DNA from 3 places in the Paenarthrobacter ilicis genome. Region 3 is predicted to be linked to each of the others. Evidence: riboswitches for the same ligand, from Rfam matches in the RefSeq annotation. Region 3 holds a riboswitch; each other region holds the start of a gene.
What was found. A riboswitch is a leader RNA that binds a small molecule or an ion and turns the genes downstream of it on or off. The one in region 3 is predicted to bind cyclic di-AMP.
Positions count from the first base shown of each region.

Region 1 (5,038 bases), 570 kb from region 3:
GAAAGGGAACCATGGATCCCGCCGCCTTTTGACTTGTACAAGTTCGTCAGCCGAGGCACTCAGTAAAGTCTTCAGTCGTCAGATTCAAACCCACCCTGCTGCTACAGCTAGGCCACGCCCAGCATGGGCCCGAAGTTTGGACGGTCAGCGAGCCGGGGGTCTTCCCTGTCCGGAACCACCAGCACGGGCCCCTTCGCGTGATGCAGAACGCCGTCCGAGGTGGATCCAAGGAGCATTCCTGCGAAGCCACCGCGCCCGCGGGTGCCCAGCACAATCAGTTCCACACCGCGGCTGGTGTCCACCAAAACGTCCACCGGTGAACCATCCCGCAGTTCGGTCTCAATGGGAAGCGACGGGAAGTGGCTCTTCAGCCAGGCAGCACCGGCGTCCAGTTGGACCTTGATATCGGCAAACAGTGCATCCCGGTCCAACGGAGCAGGAACCCAGGCCAACGACCCGCTGTACTGGGGAACGGCGCAAATGACGCGCAGCTTGGCGCCCATGCGCTGTGCTTGCTCGGCCGCTTCCAAAACAGCTACACGGGCCTGCTCAGAGCCATCCACGCCCACAGCAACGATGTTCTCCACGGCCCGCGGGCCGGTCTTGGCGTGTTCGGCCTTGATGTGTTTGTCCTCGGTGCTCTCACCCAGCCTGTTGGCGCAGTAGAGGGGAACCGTAACCGTGGGGCACTTGGCGTGCGCCGGGAGTGCACTGCTGACAGAACCCAGCAAGCGCCCTACGAAGCCGCCGCGTCCCCGGCTGCCGAAGACCAGCAGGGCGGCCTCGGCGGAAAGGTCCAGGAGCACTCCGGCGGCGTCGCCATTCTCCACCGTGGCATCCACGTCAATGTTGTAGGAAGAAACCTTGTCCAGGGCCTGCTTGACGATGGCGTCAGCGCCCTCACGGATGACGGAATCGTCAACGGTAGCGTATCCGCCATCCAGCCCCGAGGCCGCAAAAATAGGAACCGAATACGCGGTCACAATGTGCAGGGGCAACTGGCGGCGCTCCGCCTCACGGGCCGCCCACACCAGGGCACACTGCCCATGCTCCGATCCGTCCACGCCCACAACGATTCCGCCGGGTGCTACAGCCTGGTCCTCGCCATCGTTTGGCACTTCACTGTGTCTACCGTGCTGGTCCATTGGGCCCGCCTCTCCACCTGCTGCTTGATGTTCCGGCTTATTCTGCCAGAGGTTTGGGGCCACCAAATCCCTGGCTCGACACATCCCATAAGCCGGGAAGAAGAACCCTGCGGATTCCGCCTTCCACAGCCCACTATTCTCGCTGGGAGGGGGCGAATCAAGACGCGTCGAAGCTATGTGCATAACGGTCCGGGCTCAGTTCCGGGGACGCCATGATCTGCTCTCAATGAACATCAAAAACACGATGCCGCGAAGGCTATCCTTGGCCGAAAAAGTTCGGTAGTGTTCGAGTCACCGAGTAGCCGGGAACAGTGTTTCAGCACACATCCTGGCTGCTCACTTGCGGCCGCTTGGGGAATCCGGACGCTTTCCCACGCGATGCCGCCAGGCACCCACGTCAAGGAGGAACCAAGCAGTGTCAGTCACGCCTGATTCCGGTGCGGAACGAACCACCACAGTAGTCATTGGAGCCGGCCTCTCCGGTTTGGCCGTTGCGAGCGAACTCAGCCGCTACGGAGTCGGATCAATTGTGGTGGAGGGCTTTGGTGGTCTGACGGGTTCCGGATCGTCCCCCCACACAGGGATGCTCCAACGCTGCGATGTTGCCGATCCCGCCATGCAGGAACGCAGCGAAATTCTCCGCCACCTGCGCAACTACGCAGCCAGCCACCAGCTTGATGTCCGCAGCACCACCCGCGCCGTCCGCCTTGATTTCCTGGGCGCTGACGCAGCCCAGCAGACTGCCCATGGGCTGGCCAGGAAGGTCGCCACAGCCAGCCTGAGCAACGGCCTTGCCTCCGGACCACTGGAAGTAGCACCCCGCCAATGGGCAGTCCACACTGCGCACGGGATCCTGCTGGCAGACCATGTGGTGGTGACGCGCTGCGCCCAGAGCCAACTGCGCCGCATGTTGGCCGAGCTGGGAATTGCCGTGGGACAGAACTTTGCGGCAGCCATGCGTGCACTGGGGATGCACCTGGTGGGAGTGGGAGAACTCATCACACCCACGCCCAAAGAGGTGCTCCGGCAAGCGAAAGCCGTGGGGCAAGCAATCTCCTCCAAGGTGGCGCTCCCGGCCGGACCCGGCATAGCCCTGGCCTGACGGCGAGCAGCAACCCTACATCACACTTTTCCGCACATAATTTAACGCCAAAGGCCGGTATTCTCCGAGGAAGTCATTCCTCGAAGAACACCGGCCTTTGAACTGAAGCGTGAGGCTTATGCGCCTGCGCGTACGTACGTAACGGGACCAGTTGCAGTCAACCAGCTGATGGGGTGGATACCCGTCTGGTTGCCGTTGATGCCACCGCTGATGGCCTGGCCGTTGCCGATGTAGATGGCTACGTGGCCGGACTGGACGATCATGTCACCAGGCTGGGGATCGCTGACAACCCGGCCGTAGTTCATGAACTGCATGGGGGCGAGGTCGCCAACAGGAATACCAGCGGAACCCAGCGCCCTTTCCACCATGGCGGTGCAGTCCTGCATGATGCCGATCTGGGCGTAAGCGGAAGCAACCATGGCTGCGTTCACTCCACCGACGGCGGGAGCAGCGGCTGCGGGTGCAGCAGCCGGAGCAGCAGCGGCGGGAGCAGCTGCAGCAGCCTTGGCAACGGGAGCCGTTGCGGCGGCGGGGGCGACGGCTGCCTTCTTGGCAACAACAGGAGCTTCAACAACCGGAGCCGGCTTTTCGATGACCGGAGCTGCTACGGAAGCAACGGCGGGACGCTCGAAGTTGACGGTGGCGGTGGAGAGTGCGGTGACAACCTTGGTGGGTGCCTCCGAGACGGTCTCTGCCACGGTGGCCGGGCTGGAGTCGCGCTGAACCGGAGCTTCAGCTGCGTGGGCAGCAATGGAGCCGGTCAGGACAAGGCCCGAAGCTGCCGCGATAACAGCTGCCTGGCGGCCAGCGCCGGAAGCGTTGCTGGCAACAGCCTTGGAGATGGAGATGAACGGATTAGGACGTACGCTGTCCGCCTTACGACGGCCGCGAAGAATGCTTGAAGACATGAAAAAAGCCTCTCCCGATGCCTGCGAGGTTAGCTGTCGGATTCGGATGGGAGTCACCCGGCCACTATCCCCCGCTGTTCAGCGGAAGCATCGTGGCTTCACCCCAAGGCGCGCTGGAAGCGGCCTAAATTGGGTTCCCCGTCTCTGCCGTTAGGTTTGTCTGCGAACGGATTCCGGACTGCGGCAGAGCTAGGCAATCAGGCCGGAAGTGCCTGCTACATGGAACAGGCACAGGTACAACCGTACGCGATGATCACGCCGAAGTCACATTTAAGTAACGGGAACTGTTATCTGGGCGTGTCGCGGTAACCGATTCGAGATTTTCGCAGCTACGTAGAAAACCTAGTTATTCCGCGGAATCCCGGTCTTCCGGCGCGTTGGACGCAGCAAGTTTCCTGCGTGCCGTAACAGCCAGGAAAATCACCAGGGCCAAAGCCACTACCGCCAGGACAACGATGCTCCAGGGGAAGGGCTGGGACGCATCCGCCGCCGGAGCGCTGGTTCCGGTCCCGGGAGCGGCGGTGCCCGCCGTCGGGACGGTGTCCGAAGAAGCCCCGGCCCACGGCGAGGCTGCAGCGGTGCCGCCGGTCGCCGTCGTGCTTCCAGTGGTGGCCGTAAACGTGAAGGTGCCTTCGATGGGGTGCGAGTCAGAGCTGACAACCCTCCAGGTCACGGTGTATTCGCCGGCCGGAGCGCCTTCACGCAGTTTTTGCACGGCCTGGTTATCGATGATCTCGACCGAGCCGTCGGCCCAGTTCTGGCCACCTGCGGTGACCGTTACGCCGGAACCGATGGCCAGCGGACGGTTGTTGAACGTGATGGAGACCGACGCCGGTACGGTGGCCACTGTGGTCCCGTTCGCCGGAGCCGAGGATTCGGCGACGTCGTGCGCAGACGCGGGGGCCGCGGAAAACAGCAGGGCGGACGCGAAGGCAAGAGCGGCGACGACGGCGGCCAGAAGCGGACGGACGGTACGCATGGGACGGTTTCTCCTAGTGTTGGCTTCCTTACAGACTAGGCGAATCGTCCGGGCCCCCTGTATTCGGCAACATAGGATTTGAGAGAACACTCCCCCCAATCCCCGGAGACCTTCATGCTGAAACAAGGTTCTGCAGTCGACCGCTACTTCAAGATCTCCGAACGCGGATCTACCTACTCGCGGGAAATCCGCGGCGGTTTTGCCACGTTCTTTGCCATGAGCTACATCGTGGTCCTGAACCCGCTGATCCTCTCCGGGGCAGACTCCAGCGGCGCATCTCTGGGCTTCACCGCCGTGGCTGCAACCACGGCCTTCGTGGCCGGCATCCTGACCATCCTCATGGGCGCCTGGGCCAAGCACCCCTTCGCCGTGGCTACCGGGCTGGGTGTCAACGCCTTCGTTGCCGTCACCGTGGCCTCCCACCCGGGCCTCACCTGGCCGGACATGATGGGCCTGGTGGTCCTCTCCGGCGTCACCATGCTCATCCTTGTATTGACCGGTTTCCGCACTGCCGTCTTCAAGGCCGTGCCGGAGGCGCTCAAGACGGCGATCGTGGTGGGCATTGGCCTGTTCATTGCGCTGATCGGCCTGGTGAATGCAGGTTTTGTGCGCCGCATTCCGGACGCCGCGGGAACAACTGTTCCCCTGGGGCTGGGTGTTGACGGAAAGCTGCTGGGCTGGCCCACCCTGGTGTTCGCCGTGGGCCTCATCCTCACCATCGCGCTGGTGGTCCGCAAGGTCCGCGGCGCCATCCTGATCGGCATCGTCGTTTCCACGGCACTGGCAGCCATCCTCGAATTCACCCTGCACATTGGCCCCAGCTTTGACGGCAAGAACGTGAACCCCCGCGGCTGGTCCCTGGTGGCACCGACGCTGTCTGAATGGGGCGCTCCTGACCTGTCCC
Region 1 covers NZ_JAFBCD010000001.1:381,085-386,122, reverse strand. The annotation lists gene JOE60_RS01910 (hypothetical protein) at 1-66, shown strand, start outside; gene JOE60_RS01905 (universal stress protein) at 108-1,145, opposite strand; gene JOE60_RS01900 (NAD(P)/FAD-dependent oxidoreductase) at 1,561-2,247, shown strand; gene JOE60_RS01895 (NlpC/P60 family protein) at 2,364-3,155, opposite strand; cyclic di-AMP (ydaO/yuaA leader) riboswitch at 3,160-3,322, opposite strand; gene JOE60_RS01890 (copper resistance CopC family protein) at 3,502-4,134, opposite strand; gene JOE60_RS01885 (NCS2 family permease) at 4,249-5,038, shown strand, end outside.
Region 1: linked by a shared signal. The riboswitch ahead of JOE60_RS01895 (NlpC/P60 family protein) and the one ahead of JOE60_RS04500 (C40 family peptidase) in region 3 are both predicted to bind cyclic di-AMP.

Region 2 (5,038 bases), 220 kb from region 3:
GCCATCCAGTCCGGGCGGTTCTTTGGATGGGTCATGGGCGGCACCCTTCCCGCAGCCATGGCCGCCGACTGGCTTGTCACCGCGTGGGACCAGAACGCCGGTCTCCGTTTCGCCACTCCGTCCGCTGCAGCCATCGAGGAATCTGCTGCGGCCTGGCTCCTGGACCTTCTCCAACTCCCGGCGACAGCCGACGTCGGTTTCACCACGGGCGCTACCACCGCCAATTTTGTGGGCCTTGCCGCCGGGCGCCAGCACCTGATGGATGAGGCCGGGTGGGATTTGGAATCCCTGGGGCTCACGGGCGCGCCCCGCATCACCACCTTTGCGGGCCGGGAACGACACGCGGCTGTGGATCTGGCGCTGCGTTATCTGGGCCTGGGTGCCTGCGTTCCCGTGGAGGCGGATCAGGAGGGCAGGATCCTGCCGGACGCGTTGGCGGAAGCCATGGACCAACAACCCGGACCATCGTTGGTGTGCCTGCAGGCGGGCAACCTTCACTCGGGCGCCTTCGACCCCATGACGGAGGCGGTTGCTGTGGCCCATGACCGTGGCGCGTGGGTGCACGTGGACGGTGCTTTTGGCTTGTGGGCGGCCGTCAGCCCGGTGATGAGGGAGCGGCTGGCCGGGGTGGAGGACGCCGACTCCTGGGCCACGGATGCGCACAAGACCCTGAACGTTCCCTACGACTGCGGGCTCGCGATCGTGTCCCGCCCTGAAGCACTCAGGCGGGCCTTCGGTGTCCATACCAGTTACCTGATAGCCACCGAAACGGGCCTGGGAGATCCGTTGGAGAAGGTGCCGGAGATGTCGCGCCGGGCCCGGGGGATTCCTGTGTGGGCTGCCCTCCGCCAGTTGGGCAAGAGCGGTGTGATTGCCATGGTTGAACGCTTGGCGTCGAATGCGAGGGCCTTGGCTGAGGGCTTGGCCGCGATTCCCGGGGTGGAAGTCCTCAACGAAGTCGCCTTCACGCAGGTCTCGGTCAGCTTTGGCAGCGACGACAGGACCCACCGCGTCACCCAGCGGCTCATGGCTGAAGGAGCCGTGTGGATGTCCGGCTCATCATGGCGGGGCAGGGACATCCTCAGGATCTCGGTGAGCAACTGGACCACTGATGCCAAAGATGTTGCAGCGTCCATCGAAGCGGTCCGGGGTGCCGTTAGGGCCGACCCGTAGGGTTCCGCAACAGATATCCGGCCCACGTGGCCAGTGCCAGTCCCACAAGGTTGGCCGGGAGTGGGCTCATGAAACTGCCGCAGGCAAGGAAAATTCCCGCGTACATCAGGGCCCAAGCACCGGCGCGGAGGAGGCGCCCCGGCCAACCGGTCCGGCCCGGGGCCCCACCAAAAGCAGCCTGCAACTCCCTGACGGGGACATCGCCGCGGCGGAGGCTTCGGTTCAGGCGCACCATTCCGCGCAAGTCCGCAAGCGCAGTACGTACGACGTCGACACGTGGGTCGGGCTGTTCGGTCCAGTCGACGGGGACTTCATGGATACGGAGGCCGGAGCGTTCCGCAATGACCAGCAGTTCGGTGTCGAAGAACCAGCCGTCATCCGTGGTGTACGGCAGGATGCGTTGCGCCACATCTGCACGGATGGCCTTGAAACCGCACTGGGCGTCGGAGAATCGTGCCCCCAAGGTACCGCGCAGGAGCGAGTTGCAGCTACGGGAAATAACCGCGCGCAGGGCACTGCAGGTCACGCGCGAGGATGAGGCTGAACGGGTTCCGATAGCCAGATCGGAGTGCCCGGAAATCAGCGGGGCCAGCAGGGGAGCCAACGCGGAGAGGTCCGTGGACATATCGGCTTCCATGTAGGCCAGGACCGGTGACGGGGATGCCAACCAAACATGCCGAAGGGTCTTTCCCCGGCCTCTTTCCGCGAGCCGGACCACCACCAGTTCTGGAAGTTCACGGGCCAGGCGCTCCGCTATCCGCAACGTGCCGTCGGTGCTTGCATTGTCAGCCACAGTGATGCGGAACGAGTACGGCAGCCAGTTTTTCAGGTGCCCGTGCAGCCGGCGGAGGTTATCCTCAATCCGGCTCTCCTCATTGAAGACGGGCACGGTCAGGTCCACCACCGGCACGGGGACCATGGTGTTCACCGGCCGTTGCCGCTGGGGAACGGGTGCTGGATGAGTGAGCGTCATGCATTCAGCATGGAACCGCCGTTTATGTGTGCTGTAGGCGCAAGCTGTGACTCCACTGTGAGCACCTTAAAAGCCGAAAGCCGCCCCCTTTTCCGCTGTCCGCACCAGTGGGAACCGGTGCGAATGGCGGAAAAGGGAGCGGCGATCCGAAAGGGTGTGGCTTAGTACCAGTTGTGCGACAAGTGGAAAGCCAGGGCAGCGGACGGCGAACCGTAACGCTCCTTGATGTAGTTCAGGCCCCACTTGATCTGGGTCTGGTAGTTGGTCTGCCAGTCAGCGCCGGCCGAGGCCATCTTGCCAGCCGGGAGGGACTGGACAATGCCGTATGCGCCGCTGGACGCGTTGGTAGCAGTGGTCTTCCAGTTGGATTCCTTCTCCCACAGCGTGTTCAGGGCGGTCATTTCGCCCTGGCCCCAGCCGTAGCTGCCCAGGATGCTTGCAGCGTAGGCCTTGGCGGCGGCGGGATCGTCAACTGCCTTGGGAGCTGCGGCTGCGGCGGCTGCCTCAGCGGCGGCGGCAGCAGCGGCGTCGGCGGCTTGCTTGGCAGCGGCATCAGCAGCAGCCTTGTCAGCTGCGGCCTGAGCGGCGGCTGCCTGATCTGCGGCGGCCTTCTCTGCTGCAGCCTTTTCGGCTGCGGCCTGGTCAGCGGCGGCCTTGTCGGCAGCAGCTTTCTCAGCGGCGGCCTTGTCCGCAGCAGCACGGTCGGCGGCACCCTTTGCGGCGGCGGCGTCCATGGAAGCAGAGATCTCGGCGGACTTGTTGGTGCTCACGTTGGCAGCTGCCTGCGTCCCGGCAACACGGGTGGCCTCGGGGAGGTTCAGGGCAGCGTTGGCGGCCGTTCCCAGCGATGCAACGCCCAGTGCGGCAGCAACCACACCGGCAACTACCGACATGCGGTGGCTGGACTTACCCTGGCGGGCGGCGTTCTTAAGGACTGCCTGCGACTTGTTGTTTTCATCGCGGTGGCGCGCAGAAGGGCGCGCCGGATCGTTAAATTCAGACATGTGTTGTGACCTCTCAGCGCCTGCGGAGTTAGCTGTCGGGTTCGGATGAGGTCATCCGGCCGCGCGTCACGCTGCGGCTTCACCCCTAGGGCGGCACATTGCCAGGCCCGGAGACTGTGGGTCCCCCGTCTCTGCCTCAAAGAAGAACGGACTCCGGGAAGTGGCAGAGCTCGGCGCATCCCGGATGTGGGTCCTTGGGGAAACCCACCCTTTCGACGGTACAGGAGGATTCCCCGGAAGTCACATTTAGGTAACAGAGATCACGACGCCGGTGAGTCGCCTTGCAGGCCCGGCTGACTTTCCCCGGTGCTTACGGTGGGAAGTCGCAGGGCGAACTCTGTGCGCCCGGGCCGGGACGTCACTTCCACGGTGCCACCATGGGCGGCAACAATCGAATCCACAATGGAAAGGCCCAGTCCGGAAGTCCCTTCCGACCCCGATCTCGCTGCGTCAGCGCGGGCAAAACGGGAGAAGATCCGGGTTTGGAAGTCTTCCGGAATGCCGGGGCCGTTGTCCGTCACGGTCACCACCGCACTGCCATCGGCGGAGAGCATCACGCCCGTGACCACCGTGGTTCCGCGGTCCGTGTGCTTGCGGGCGTTGGACAGCAGGTTGGCCAGGACCTGGTGCAGCTGGGTGGCGTCACCGCGCACTGTGATGGGTTCATCGGGAAGCTTCAGCTGCCAGGTGTGGTCCGGCGCCATGACTTTCTCGTCGCTGACGGTTTCGATCACCAGCTGTGTCAGGTCCACATCCGCCATTTTGACGGGCTGCCCCTCGTCCAGCCTGGCCAGCAGCAGCAGGTCTTCAACCAGCGTGGTCATGCGCTCCGATTGGCTCTGGACCCTTGCCAGCGACTTGCGGCCATCGTCGGTGAAGGTCTCGGTCATCCTCATCAGCTCGGTGTACCCACGGATGGCTGTCAGGGGAGTGCGGAGTTCATGCGAGGCATCAGCAACAAACTGCCGGACTTTGGTCTCGCTTTCCTGCCTGGCCTCCAGTGCGTTGGCAACATTGTTGAGCATCAGGTTCAGGGCGTGGCCCACACTGCCCACTTCCGTCCCCGGATGGGAGGCGGATGGTGGTACCCGCACCGCAAGTGCCACCTCACCGGCGTCCAGGGGCAACCGCGAGACTTTCGTGGCTACTTCGGAGAGCTGTTCCAGGGGCCGCATGGTCCGCCGGATGATCACGGTGCCTAGCAGGCCAATCACCAACAAGCCGCCCAGCGATACCACCACCATGGTCCACACCAGTGAGGCCTCGGCGCTTTGCTTGTCGGACAGCGGCAGGCCGGTAACAATTACATCGCCATCGTTGGTGCCGACGGCCACCAGCCGGTAATCACCGTTGGACAGGGAGCGGTCCGCCGGCTGGCTGTTGGTGGGCAGGCTCAGCAGGACCTGCTGGTCGGCGGCGGACAGTGAGACGCGGTTGCCCTTGGCGTCAATCAGTCCCGAGCTGCTGACCTCTGATCCGTCAATCCTTGCGTTCAGTGTGCCGGCGGCCTGTCCGCGGGCCTCCAGGGGATCCGGCCTGCCGGAGTTCGGGAAGTTCGACGGCGGCCTGCCGAAAGTATTTGCGCGGCTGGAGGCCTGCTCCAATTGCCTGTCCAACTGACGGTTGAACACGTTGTCCATGGAGGCGTAGCTGACAATGCCCACAGCTCCGCAGATGGCCACGAGGAGTGCCATGGCCACCAGGACCAAGCGGGTCCGCAGGTGCCAGGTGGAGGGGTTGAGCCAGCTGCGCCCTGTGCGTTTGGCTACTCCGGAGAGGGTGCTCAAGTCCTAGTCCGCAGGCTTGATGACGTACCCGGCACCGCGGATGGTGTGGATCATGGGTGGGTGGTTAGCCTCGATCTTCTTCCGCAGATAGGAAATGTAGA
Region 2 covers NZ_JAFBCD010000001.1:725,895-730,932, forward strand. The annotation lists gene JOE60_RS03455 (pyridoxal phosphate-dependent decarboxylase family protein) at 1-1,173, shown strand, start outside; gene JOE60_RS03460 (dolichyl-phosphate beta-glucosyltransferase) at 1,157-2,146, opposite strand; gene JOE60_RS03465 (aggregation-promoting factor C-terminal-like domain-containing protein) at 2,308-3,150, opposite strand; cyclic di-AMP (ydaO/yuaA leader) riboswitch at 3,156-3,312, opposite strand; gene JOE60_RS03470 (sensor histidine kinase) at 3,411-4,937, opposite strand; gene JOE60_RS03475 (response regulator transcription factor) at 4,941-5,038, opposite strand, start outside.
Region 2: linked by a shared signal. The riboswitch ahead of JOE60_RS03465 (aggregation-promoting factor C-terminal-like domain-containing protein) and the one ahead of JOE60_RS04500 (C40 family peptidase) in region 3 are both predicted to bind cyclic di-AMP.

Region 3 (5,038 bases):
GCGCATCAACACAATGCGACCGGAATTATCCAGAGTAATTCCAAATAAGCTAGGCTGGAGGTCGGTGTTCAAGGGCCGGGGGCGCGCACAGGCCGCCCCGGCGGATGACGCTGTACGGTGGAGATTACGCAAGGAACTGCGTTCGAGGAGAGCTGAGCTGGATGACGGATCTGATCGATACCACTGAGATGTATCTTCGGACCATTTTGGAACTTGAAGAAGAGAACATTGTGGCGCTCAGGGCACGCATCGCGGAGCGGTTGCGCCACTCCGGTCCCACTGTCTCTCAAACCATCGGCCGCATGGAACGCGATGGCCTGGTGATTGTTTCCAACGACCGCCACTTGGAGCTGACCGAGGCCGGACGGAAGCGTGCCACCGAGGTCATGCGGAAGCACCGGCTGGCCGAGCGCCTTTTGGCGGATGTCATCGGCCTGGATTGGGCTTACGTCCACGATGAGGCCTGCCGCTGGGAACACGTCATGAGTGAGCGTGTGGAGCGCCGCCTGTATGAACTTCTGGAGCATCCCACAGAGTCTCCCTACGGCAACCCGATTCCGGGGCTGGAAGCACTGGGTGGATTGCCTGCGCAGCCTTTCCCGCGGCCTGATGTCAACCTTCTCCAGGCCATGGATGGATACGGCTCTGATTCCCGCGTGGTTGTCAGCCGCCTCGCTGAACCCATCCAGGTGGAGCCCGAGCTCCTGACCCAGCTGGACGAAGGCGGAATCCGCCCGGGGGCTGCCGTGTCGTTGGCCCGGGTTGGGGAGTACATCTCCGTGCGGGTTCCCGGGATCGAAGGTGCGCTGGAACTGCCCCCCGAGGTAGCTGCGCACGTCTTCGTCTCGCTCAACTGAGGGACACCCTTAACCGGAAGTAACCACGCGCCCCTGAGAGCCGTGTGCGGTTTCACTTTTTCTCCGCGCCCACGTCCGTGACCTGCGGTTTTCCGGGATAGGTGATACAGCGGCCCCTCGATCACGGCGATTCCTGTTGATAACGAATTTATTACTACGGGACTTAATCCCCTATAGTTAACTACTAGCGCTGATACCAAAGCGTTACCTTATCCGGAGCCGAGCTCTGCCAGCGGATGAGGTGTGTCATCCAGCACTGGCAGAGGCGGGGGAACCACAAGCGGCTGTCTAAAGAAGCAGCCTTGGGGTGAAGTCCGCAGCAGAAGTACCCACTGACGCAGGTCCCTTCCTGGGATACCCCTGTGCCGTGAGCGCTTCGTGCGGACCGGGTCTTTGAACTCTCTGACCCGAATCCGACAGCTAACTTCGTAGGCTTTTCAGAGAGGAACAGAGTTTGACATCGCAGAACGTCAGGGGCCGCCGCCGCGCGTCCGGCCCCGCTGTTGAGCTGCGGCCAGCCCGCGCCACAATGGAGATCCGGCCCCGCGACACCGAGCGCCAAGTCCGCCGCCGTAAGAGCCCATTGCGCCAGGTTGCCGACTTCGCTGCAGCCAGTGGCGTCGGGCAGAAAGCCGGAGTAGCGCTTGCCGCTACCGGCCTTGCCCTGACTGTCGGTCTGCCAGCGACCAGCCCGGTCATGGCGACGTCGGAATCAGGCCAGACGGAGTCTGCGCTGGCTGTTGCCGCCGCCGGCAGCCAGCCCGAGGTTTCCGCCGCAGCATCAGCCAAGATCGATTTCAGCCGCGCAGCCGTCGCTACGGCCGCTGACCCGGACGGCAAGCTCAAGCAGTTGCTGAGCGCCCAGTCCGCCGGCAGCATCCAGCGCGCCTCGTCGGTAGGCACCATGGCCAGCCCCCTGGACACCCTGACTACGGCATCGCCCTTCGGCTACCGCGTCAGCCCCCTCACGGGCGGCACGGGTGACTTCCACCGCGGCCAGGACTTCGTTGCCCAGTGCGGCACGGCTGTCCACGCTGCTGCCACCGGCAAGGTCACCTTCGCCGGCTGGCACGAGTACGGGGGAGGCAACCGCGTGGTCATCGATCACGGCAACGGCCTCGAAACCACGTACAACCACTTGTCTTCCTTCACCGTCAAGGTGGGGGACACCGTGACGCGCGGCGATACCGTTGCGCTCAGCGGAACCACGGGCGCATCCACTGGCTGCCACCTCCACTTCGAGGTTCAGGTCAATGGCGAAGTTGTAGACCCCATGGGCTGGCTCTAAGCCAGTTGATGGTTGTCTCTCGAATTTGGAGACACACCGTGACCTGAATGTGACATTCGCGTTCAACTGTTGTACCGTTCAAAGCGCATCGGCTGTTTAGGGGGCCGGTGCACTCGAGTGGATTGCCTAGCTCTGCCACTACTCGGGATCCGTTCGCATAAATCGTCTGGCAGGGGCGGGGGAACCACTTATGGCCTTCATCAGGAGGCCTTGGGGTTAAGTCGCAAAGCTTCTTCGAAGCAGCGCGGCCGGATGACTCCCATCCGAATCCGACAGCTCACCTCGCAGGCATTGGGAGAGGCTACCTACGTGTCATCACGCACTACCCCTGCGCGCCATCGCGCTGAAACGGTTCGCACGAACCCCTTGAACACTCTTTCCAAGGCTGTTTCGTCAAATGCCGGTTCCGTTGGCCGTCAGGCCGTAGTCCTGGCAGCAGCATCAGGCCTCGTCCTCAGCGTTGGCCTCCCGGCCACTGCTGCCGACACCGACGTCTCCAAAGCAGAAGCTTCCAGCACCCAGCAACTGGTGGCCACCGCCGTCGTCACCGCCGAGCCCACCGCCACGGTTGCCTTCGAAAGCCCCGTAGTGGTTACCAAAGAGGCTCCCAAGGTTGTCCAGCGCGCAGCGCAGACCACCACCCAGCGCGCAGCCTCCAACGACACCCAGGCAACCGCCGGTGACGTCACGGCCAAATCCGCCGACGCTCCGTCTTCAGCTTCCAGTGCATCTGCTTCGGGTCTCGCCGCCATTGCGTACACCGGAATCGGCCACCCCTACGTATGGGGCGGCACCACCCCCAACGGCTGGGACTGCTCCGGGTTCACCCAGTGGGTCTACGCCCAGGCCGGCATCAGCATCCCCCGCGTCAACGCATGGACTGCCATGAAGCCCACCAGCAACCCCCAGCCTGGTGACTTGGTCATGCAGAACGGCGGCGCACACGTTGGCATCTACGTTGGCAACGGCATGATGATCAGCGCCTTGAACCCGGGCCAGGGAACGCTCCTGCACTCGGCAGCCTCCACAGGCACCTCCTCCTTCTTTACCCTCCGCTAGAAAATATCCGGTTCGGGGTGAGCCAGCATGCCCCCAAGTGCTGGCGCACCCAATACCCGCGTGCAACCCCACCTGCCCGTGGACACGAAAAGAGAAAATCATGACCAGTGCACAGAACATTGCACGGCATCGAGCCGAGGCCCCCAAGACCAGCTCGCTTGCCATGATTGCCAAGGCTGTCAGCGGCAACGCAGGTACTGTTGGCCGCCAGGCTGCAGTCATCGCTGCAGCTTCCGGCTTGGTCCTGACCAGCGGTATCGCTGCCAACGCAGCAGACACCAAGGTTGACCGCGAGTCCACCTCCACTTCCACGTTGGACGTCCAGGCCGTGGTCCAGTCCACCATCGCCGCTGACTCCACCGTGGACATCTCCTACGAGCGTCCCGTGGTCACCACGGTTCAGGCACCGCCTCCCGTGGAGAAGAAGGCTCCGGCGGCAGAAGCCAAGGCTGAGACCAAGGCAACGGCCACCACCACCGCTTCCACCAGCACTGCCAACGTTGCCGTGAGCAGCGCAGCACCTGCTGCTGCCAAGGCACCTGCAGCCTCCAGCGGCATCGGTGCAGCAATTGCTGCCGCAGCCTACGCCCAGTTGGGTGTAACCCAGGACTGCACCATGCTGGTCACCAACTCGTTGGCTGCAGTGGGCATCCACTTCCACGATTGGCCCGCAGGCTACCTTTCTTTGGGCCGCACGGTCAGCGCTGCTGAAGCCCAGCCGGGCGACCTCGCCTACTACGCCAATGGCGGTCTGGCCGGACAGGCGCACATCGCCGTTTATGTCGGCAACGGCATGGCTGTTCACGGCGGCTGGAACGGCTCCACCACGGCGCTGTTCAGCGTCAACGTGGGCTCCGGCCCGGTCTTCATCCGCGTCAACGGCTGATAACAACTTTTCTTCAGGACACCCCGCAGGCCCAGGCCGGCGGGGTGTCCTGCTTTTAACAGCCCTTTGCCTGGCATAGCCCCCGCAGCCCGGGTTCAATGCCCTTGTCAGGCCGTGCCGCCACCACCCACATTGCTACTCAAGACCCTGCGACACCCCCGGAATATCGGCGCGGCGCAGGGGTTCCGGTTTCAAAGTAGGTGGCGACGGCACGCAACTCCGGACGCCCGGATTCAGCCACACTTAATGAACCACGCATGAACATTCAGCGACCCGCCCGCGGAAACGCAAGAATAATTCGTTGATACGGCATATGAGTGCTTACCCTTATCTTGTCGATCCACAGCCCGTACATGCAGAGGGCAGCCGGCCCTCGTGCCCCTGACGGGTGCGGCCGTGAAGAGGTACGTGCATGCGCACACTCGTTCTGAATGCTGGATATGAACCGCTGGCGGTTGTGACATTCCGCCGGGCGCTGGTCCTTGTGCTGACTGGGAAAGCAAGCGTGGTGGCCGAAGGCGACGAGCCTGTCGTCGGGCCACAGGAGATTCTTGGACGCCCGTCCGTGATCCTCCTTAACCGCTACATCCGTCCCAAGTACAACAAGGTCACCGCCGTGAGCCGCCGCGGGGTTCTCCGCCGCGACGGTCACCGGTGCGCCTATTGCGGCAAAACAGCCCACACCATAGACCACGTCCACCCCAAATCCAGGGGCGGCGCGGATTCCTGGGAAAACCTGGTTGCGGCGTGCTTGAAATGCAACAACGCCAAAAGCGATCACACCCTCGCCGAGATGGGGTGGAAGCTCCGTTTCAAACCAGGTGTGCCCCAGGGAACCATGTGGCAGATCAAGGAACTCGAGAAACCTGCGCCGGACTGGGACCCGTTCCTGCTGCCGGAATCCGCTGCCTGATCGATTTCTGCTGACCTCCACCCGTCCCGGTAATC
Region 3 covers NZ_JAFBCD010000001.1:947,149-952,186, forward strand. The annotation lists gene JOE60_RS04490 (iron-dependent transcriptional repressor DtxR) at 162-857, shown strand; cyclic di-AMP (ydaO/yuaA leader) riboswitch at 1,065-1,307, shown strand; gene JOE60_RS04495 (M23 family metallopeptidase) at 1,312-2,145, shown strand; cyclic di-AMP (ydaO/yuaA leader) riboswitch at 2,290-2,450, shown strand; gene JOE60_RS04500 (C40 family peptidase) at 2,455-3,204, shown strand; gene JOE60_RS04505 (NlpC/P60 family protein) at 3,305-4,090, shown strand; gene JOE60_RS04510 (HNH endonuclease) at 4,503-5,003, shown strand.